DNA from 2 places in the Brevibacillus sp. BD137 genome. Region 1 is predicted to be linked to the other one. Evidence: riboswitches for the same ligand, from Rfam matches in the RefSeq annotation. Region 1 holds a riboswitch; the other holds the start of a gene.
What was found. A riboswitch is a leader RNA that binds a small molecule or an ion and turns the genes downstream of it on or off. The one in region 1 is predicted to bind cobalamin.
Positions count from the first base shown of each region.

Region 1 (4,212 bases):
CCTTTTCTACCTTTGCCCGGATTACGTCCACGGGCAGCTTCTGATTGCATAAACCGTAGGAGATATCTTCCGCCACTGTGCTTGCGATCAACTGATGCTCGGGATCTTGAAAGACCAAGCCTACCTTTTGCGTCATCTCTTGCAATGCGACCCGTTTGTAGACAAGCGGTTTCCCCTTCCACAGCACCTGTCCCTGCTGTGGCTCGATGATCCCGTTTCCATGCAAGAACAAGGTCGACTTCCCACAGCCATTCCGCCCCAAAAGAACACACTTTTTCCCCTCTGGAATCCATAAGGACAGCCCTGACAGGACTGGTCCCCGCCCTCCCGGATACGTGTACTGCAAATCGATGAACTCCAACAACCGTGATGTCATAACCGCCAACCTCCTGTCCACCACTCAAGCAGCACCAGCAGCATACAGCCTGCGATTGATTCCCACTCATAGCGGCGCGAGCGGGCATGGGAATGAAACGAGAGCACCTGCATGCTCTCCCCGAAACCTCTTGCCGCCATTCCTTTGTGCAGAGCTTCGTATTTGCGCATCGCTCTGACAAACAATTGCGCAACGAGAACCCCTGCATCCCGAAGTGTCGCCCGGAAGCCGCGATGACCTCCGCGCGAACGTTGGGCAATCCAGAGCTGGTGAGAAATCGTTACCAACACAAAAATAAACCGATACATGATCATTAATAAGTCAGTCACAAGAACAGGCATATGAAGCCGGCGAAGCACCTGCAAGATTTCGGCAAACGGCACGGTAAACAAAAGGAAAGCAAAGCAAGATAAGCTCGCCATGGTCCGCCAAAATAAAATCCAAACTTTACTGAAGGAGGACATCGGCACATAGAGCACATACGAACCGAATTCCCATGCTGCCGCGACCTGGACCTGTACTCCTCCTGCTCTCGCCCCTTCAATCAATAGTGCAGGGAGCCCCGCCGCGAAAAACGAGAGTGACACGATCATAAAGGCACAGTAGATACGGACCGGAATACGGGCATACACCACTACCCATATCGTCATCCAAACCACGACCGCCATCTGCATCCATACATGTCCCACCAGGACGAGCAGTAACATTGCACTCGCCAGCAATAGCTTATGAGCTGGCGGCAGATGTTTTAGCCTGTTTTGATAAGAGAGAGAATCAAGCTGCAGCCCGTTCATTTTTTGCGTTTATCCAACCGACCTTTGTACAAGCCCACGGCGTAGCCAACCACTCCCGCTCCCAACGCCGCCTGCACCGCAAACAATAGACTCTCCGTCTCTCCCCCTGGCGGTTCTATCAGCGGTTGAAACCACGGTTCGTAGCTCGGAGCGATTTCCTTGATCGCTTCTTCTGCCACGCCGTCTGCGCCACCAAATTCCGAATCCTGCACCAGCAACAACGGGACAGTAGCCAGTACGATTACCCCCAAGAGTAAAAGCCAGTTCCATCCTTTTTTCACAGCGATTCCTCCCGTTTGAGCAAACGAAGCTGTGTAAGCTCTTTTGCGTTATAAGATAACAACCAGTTCCAAACAAGAACGGTCAACAGACCTTCACTAATAGCGAGCGGTACTTGCGTGAAGGCAAAAATTCCTGCGAATTTGGCAAACGAGGCCAACACTCCGCCAGATTCAGCTGGAAATGCGAGTGCCAGTTGAAGCGAAGTCACCACATAGGTAGCGAGATCAGCCAAAGCCGCCGCGGCAAAAACCGCCAGACGCTGACTTCCGGCCACTTTCATAATCAACCGATAGATTCCGTATGCCACCATGGGTCCTACTACTGCCATAGATACAGCATTTGCCCCTAGCGTAGTCAAACCTCCATGTGCCAAAAGCAAGGCTTGAAACAAGAGCACCATACTCCCTAACACAGACATCGCAAAAGGCCCAAACATAATGGCGCCAAGACCCGTTCCAGTCGGGTGAGAGCTGCTGCCTGTAACCGAAGGGATTTTCAGTGCAGATAAAACAAATGCAAATGCTCCTGCAACGCCAATAAGGAGCTTCATCTCGGGATGTTCTTTTACAATCTTGTTAATCGAGCGAATCCCAAGAATAAAGAATGGCAAGAACACAGCCCACCAAAATAAGGCCCAGGATAATGGCAAATACCCTTCCATGATGTGCATTGCATGTCCTGTTTCAGGTTCATTGAGCAAAAAATACAAGACAAAGCCCGCGATCATCAAACAAGTAGATACGAGACGAGATCGATTCATGTTTATCCTCCTTCACTGACTTTCATTCTTTCCTCCAAACAAAAAAATCCCATCCATCAGTGGACGAGATGTGCACACAAAACAACAGACTGACTAGACAGCCTCATTGCCTCGTATTCACCGCTCCTTTCCGCGAAGGTTCTGTGGGTGTGGCTACTAGGTAGGTCTCCTGGCTTCCAGATCCATGCGCTCCTTGTCCTTCCCCATACGAAGATGAGTGGTTTCCTTCTCAAAGAGAGCTCCCTGGTTACAGTGGCGGGACCGCTCGGGACTTTCACCCGATTCCCTGTTACCCTTTATGCGTCACATAAAGGCACCTAACGCCGACTATATGCAATTGACTGACAATTCATGTTTGTCCCACATCATTATACCGGATCACTACATAAATCGGAAGAATATAAGCAAAAACGCATAAGTCGATGACCCACTACAAACGGAGCCATCGACCTATGCATACTTATTCTTTCTATTCTTTTGCGTCTACGCCAATTACTTCACTAATATGTTTAAAACCATCGCGTTGCATGAGCTTGAGCAGTTTTTTGTTGATTTGTTTGGCGATACCTGGGCCCTGATAAATCATCCCCGTATACACCTGAACAAGACTGGCTCCTGCCCGGATTTTCGCGTAGGCGTCTTCGCCGTTATAAATACCGCCGACACCGATGATTGGTACCTTGTCTCCTACTTCTTGATAAATCTCCTTCACCCAAGCAGTGGAATGCTCTGTAAGAGGTCTACCGCTCAATCCGCCCGCTTCCTCGGCAAATCGATGTCCGGAAACGGCCTCACGTGACAGTGTCGTATTGGTAGCGATAATTCCGGAAATGCCCTCTTCTACAGCAGCGTGAACCACATCGCGCATGTGCTCATCTGACATGTCTGGCGCTACTTTCAACAAAATCGGCTTTTTTTTGATGGAACGCCCTTCCATCTCGGTTGCCTTTTCTTTTACTGCACGCACCAAATGACGCAAGCTCTCCGTTTCCTGCAAGTCACGAAGATTCGGGGTATTTGGAGAGCTGATGTTAATGACGAAATAGTGACCGTATGCATAGAGCATGTCCATACATTTGCTATAATCGATGGCCGCTTCTTCATTCGGCGTTACTTTGTTTTTCCCAATGTTAATCCCAATCGGAACATCTGAGTATGCGTAGTCGACCAAATGCTGGGAAGCCAGATAAGCACCGTGATTGTTGAAGCCCATCCGGTTAATGACAGCTTGATGTTCCGGCAATCGGAACAATCGGGGCTTTGGATTACCTGGCTGCCCCTGCGGCGTCAATGTCCCGATTTCCACAAACCCAAAACCAAGAGCACCCAGCGCATGATAAACTTCTGCATTTTTATCAAAACCGGCTGCAAGTCCGACTGGATTCGGAAACGTCATTCCCCACAGCTTGTTCTCCAACCGCTGGTCTTTTACCTGATAGATCATCTTCAGGATGCTTTTGCCTGGAGCAGAATCCTCCACCAGCCTTAAGGCACCAATTGTCTTTTCATGAATCTCTTCCGCATCTTGCTGGAACAGATATTTTCTTATGAGCTGATACATCGGCTGCACTCCTTACTCCGTTTCTACCTTTTTACCTCATAGTAGAATACCATACTTTTTCGGGAGGATGTAACCTTTATACGTGATACATATTTCCAAGTAAGCAGGCAAATCCTAACAGCACCACCACACACAGGGGGATTAGTCTTTCATGAAAGTGGACGACTAAAGGGGTTCGTTCGTGAAATGTTGATCTATATAGCTTGGAGGAGAGTTTAAATAAAAAAACTGCTTGCCGTAAACTCGGACAAGCAGTTTCTTCTTTTCTATTTACCGTTGAAGCTAGTTTTTCACCAGCAAAACTTCTTCGATAGAAGCATACGGCAGGTTATGCGCATCAGCGACAGCCTTGTAAGCTACTTTTCCGTCGATGACGTTTACGCCTTTTGCCAATGCTTTGTTGTCGCGAATCGCTTGTGCGTAGCCTTTGTTCGCCAAT
Region 1 is NZ_JAOTNO010000020.1:34,949-39,160, reverse strand. It holds gene ODZ53_RS27420 (energy-coupling factor ABC transporter ATP-binding protein) at 1-376, opposite strand, end outside; gene cbiQ (cobalt ECF transporter T component CbiQ) at 373-1,170, opposite strand; gene ODZ53_RS27410 (energy-coupling factor ABC transporter substrate-binding protein) at 1,167-1,451, opposite strand; gene ODZ53_RS27405 (energy-coupling factor ABC transporter permease) at 1,448-2,212, opposite strand; cobalamin riboswitch at 2,355-2,548, opposite strand; gene ODZ53_RS27400 (quinone-dependent dihydroorotate dehydrogenase) at 2,682-3,773, opposite strand; gene ald (alanine dehydrogenase) at 4,056-4,212, opposite strand, start outside.

Region 2 (4,212 bases), on a different contig from region 1:
AGGAATGAAGCTTTTTCTCCTGAAGCAAAATATCTCCTGCATCTGCCTTGATGACCCCTGAAATCAATTTCAGCAAGGTGGATTTACCGCTTCCATTTGGTCCGATAATGCCAAAAAATTCTCCCTTGTCCACGCAAAAATCGATTCCGTACAAAACTGGCGTATCCTGATACGATTTTTGCAAGCTGTGCACATTGATCATGGCATACGTTACCTCTTCCTAAAGCGTTTATTTTGCTTCAATAAATACGCGAAAAACGGTGCACCCAGAAATGCTGTCACGACACCGAGCGGGATTTCCGTTGGACTTAGCAGCATTCTGGCGAGAGTATCGGCCCACAGCACATAGATACCACCGCAGATCGCAGCCATCGGCAGTAAAATTCGATAGTCAGGACCGACAAGCATACGGACGAGGTGCGGTACCACCAGGCCAACGAACCCGATAATTCCCGCGATAGAAACCGCCGCTGCCGTCAGGAGTGTCGAGACGACCAGAACCACCAGCTTCGTTCGATCTACATGGACGCCGAGATGCGCAGCCTGCCGCTCGCCTAACGCAAATAGGTTCAAGGAACGCGCATAGCTTACCAGCACCATTCCGCCTATGACCAAGTACGGAATCAAGACATACGTGAAGGCCCAGCCCCGAAATGACAGGCTGCCCATCAGCCAGAACACGATCTCATTCACCGTCTGATCCGATAGCGACACCATAAAGGAAACGAGTGAGCCGAGAAAAGCCTGCACCACAACACCAGACAAAATCAGGGTCTCCGTTTGCAGCTTTCCTTGCGTGTTCGCGAGTCCGAGTACGATCCATAAACTGAGCAGTCCTGTAAGAAAAGCGACAACAGGCGTGCTCCATGCACCCAAAAAGCTGATTTGCAAGCCAAACAGGATCAAAAAGGCTGCTCCGACAGCAGAACCGGATGCCACGCCCATCGTAAACGGATCTGCGAGCGGATTGCGCAAAACTCCCTGAAAGCCCGCCCCCGCAAGAGACAAGCAGGCGCCTATCAAAACAGCCAATACAACGCGTGGAAAACGAACCTTCATGACAATTTGCTCAGATGACTCCGGCCACGTTACCGTGATCCACTCAGACAAGCCCGGGATTTGATGGAGCAGGATGAGCCATACCTGCGAAATGGGGAGGTGTGCCGCCCCCATCGAGATACTGATGACTATTGATGCCAGAAGGACGAGACAGCTGGCTCCTCCCCATAGGAACAATCGTTTCTTCATTTTATTTCACCAAGTCAGGGTAAATCGCCTTCGCTACTTCGATCAAGCCTTGTGTAATACGCGGACCGGGACGGGACAAAATATTTTGGTCCATGCCAAAGATTTGTTTTTCACGAATCGCCTTCATTTTATCCCAGCCATTACGCTTGGCGATCATATCCTCCAGCTTGACGCCAGTCTTTTCATCGGTAATTCCGCTCGCATACAAAATGACGTCTGGATCGTTTTGCAAAATCTTTTCTTCACTGATCGGATTCCACCCCTGTGTGTCAGAAGCAATGTTCGTCGCTCCAGCCAATGTGATGAGCTCGTCCATGAATTCACCTTTTCCGACTGTCCAGCCTGGGGAAAACTCAAGGTATACCTTTTTCTTCTCTTCCGGTTTTACATTTTTCACTGCATCTTGAACGTACGCGATATCCTTCTTCATTTGCGCGACAACTTTTTCGGCTTGTTCTTGTTTGTTAGTGATAACTCCCATCGCCAACACATTGTTTAGGATGTCATCCATCTTTGTCGGATGGGTAATATAGACGGGCATCCCGAGAGATTTGAGCTTGTCAGCCACTGGCTTCTCCATCGAAATCCCACCGACGACCATATCTGGTGTTTGAGCGAGAATCGCTTCTTCATTCGGTTTGACGACGCCGCCAATTTTCGGTTTTGTCTTCGCCGCTTCTGGATAGTCATCATAGTCTGAGACAGCTACGATCCGATTTTCCAAGCCTAATGCGAACAAAATCTCTGTCTCGGCAGGTGATGTGGAGACGATTCGCTCAGGAGCTTTTGCAAAGGTTACTTCTTTTCCTGTCGCATCCTTGACTGTCAACGGATAAGTTGTTTGTTTTGCAGACTGCTCGGCTGTATTCTCTTGCGGTGCTGTCTGCGGTGCACTGGTTTGTCCACCAGGTGCTGGCTGGCTGTTATCGTTACCCGCACAACCTGCGAGGCTCGCCGCAACAAGTAGTGGGATCATGAATCGCAATGAACGTTTCATATGTAAAACTTCCTTTCTGCGTGTCTGATTGACTGTACCTTCCAATAAAAAAAGCGACCCTTGCTTCCATTCGGAAATCAAAGGGTCGGTACCTCAGGGCAAACAGACAGGATGGTCTGCTTCCTGAAATAGGCCGATCCTTTCCGCGAAGGCAACAGGCACAAAAACAAACAGGCAGGTCTCCTGGCTTACGGCTGAGGAACGAGCCGATTTACAGTGGCGGGACCGCGTCGGATTTTCACCGACTTCCCTTTTCACCCGATCTTTTTGAGAAAAGACGAGGCACCTATTTGCTGTTACGTTTGAAATTGTCACAGTCCATGACTCATCCTACATCATAGCATTCCTTGGATGAAAAAAGAATGACAAACACGTAAGCCAATACTTTCTTGCCAGCTAAAAATGAAAACGCCTGAACAAAAGGTTCAGGCAAATGGACTGCTTTTGGCAAAGCTTTTACCCTCGTTTGTGCAAATAATCCAGAATGCCCATGGCGCACACCTGTAAGTCGAGCTTGAGTACTCCGAAAACTTCGTGGTCATCATTGATGCCTTGTGACTGTAGATGCTCCGAGACTCGTTCCAATAACTTACGAGACAGATCAGCATATGTTTGTCCAGCAGCAAGTGTTGATTCTCCTTCCGCCACAAACACAGGGAGCCACTCACGTATTTGGCAGTACACATCGTCTACCTGTTCAGACATCCCAAAATGACCAAAGTAAATGCGATTCAGCTTGCGCGCTTCAAATCGACGTAGAGACGCTAACATGGCATCCGGGTCAAACTGATTCGGAGAAGTAGATGGCAGCACGAGGTGTATACCATCCTTTTTAAGCTGCGGATAAAGGACACCTGCCGTATCACCTGTGAACATGCCGCGGCTAACGGGATCGTAGATGCTGAAGTGATGATTGGCATGCCCTGGCGAATCCAGAAACTCGAACATGCAATTCGCCCCGATTTTTAGTATATCTCCGTCTCCACGAATCAAAATCCGCTCTTCGGGAACAGCTTCAATCGGATCAAACAATCGATCAAAATCATCATGATACACCGCTCTCGCCCCTGCGATCAGTCGGCTTGGATTAACGAGGTGACGTGCACCTTTTGGATGGACGACGATCTTTGCGTTTGGGCAATCCTTTAGAAAAAGTCCCACTCCTCCCGCATGATCCAAATGAATATGCGTCACAATGATGTATTTTACTTGTTCCGGGGTAAAACCGAGCTTGGCGAGGCCGGTCTTGATGTATGGGACGGAGGGGCTTGGCCCTGTTTCAACCAAAGTCAGTTCTTCTTCAGCGATGACATAAGTCCCCGTGCGTTCCGCCCAGCCCATATCGAAACCGTCTATTAAATGGATGCGCTCCCCTAAGTAAATTAGCTGTGATGATTGCATGTCAATGCTCCTCCTTTTCAAAGGTGATTTTGTTGCGAGAATATTTACACTTTATCATCAATTTGGGACGTACTGGGAATATCAACACAAATTCTTCATATTTTCATCGTAATATGAGGGTAGTAAAAGCAATTCCTTTACCTGGAGGGGTGCAAAATGGGTCAGCTTTTCTCTGAGTTACGACCTGAGCATGAGAAGTTTATCAAGAAGCAGCGAATGTTCTTCGTTGCCTCTGCTCCTATGGACACAGATGGTCACGTGAATCTTTCACCGAAAGGGTACGATTCCTTTCGCATCATATCGCCTACCGAGGTGGCCTATTTAGACCTGACCGGAAGCGGAAACGAAACCAGTGCACATCTACAGGAAAATGGCCGGATTACTCTCATGTTTTGCGCCTTTGAAGGCCCCCCTCTCATCATGCGCTTATTCGGCAAAGGAACGGTTATTCTCCCAGATTCGCCTCGGTGGGATGAGCTCGTAAAAGACTTCCCGCCTCTGCCCGGTGCTCGTCAAATCATTACCGTAAACGTACAGGAAGTAAAGACTTCTTGCGGCTGGGCTAT
Region 2 is NZ_JAOTNO010000001.1:546,782-550,993, forward strand. It holds gene ODZ53_RS02945 (ABC transporter ATP-binding protein) at 1-202, opposite strand, end outside; gene ODZ53_RS02950 (FecCD family ABC transporter permease) at 211-1,248, opposite strand; gene ODZ53_RS02955 (helical backbone metal receptor) at 1,250-2,245, opposite strand; cobalamin riboswitch at 2,402-2,550, opposite strand; gene ODZ53_RS02960 (MBL fold metallo-hydrolase) at 2,702-3,646, opposite strand; gene ODZ53_RS02965 (pyridoxamine 5'-phosphate oxidase family protein) at 3,803-4,212, shown strand, end outside.
Region 2: it holds a riboswitch for cobalamin, as region 1 does, so the genes downstream of both, ODZ53_RS02955 (helical backbone metal receptor) here and ODZ53_RS27405 (energy-coupling factor ABC transporter permease) in region 1, are expected to answer to the same signal.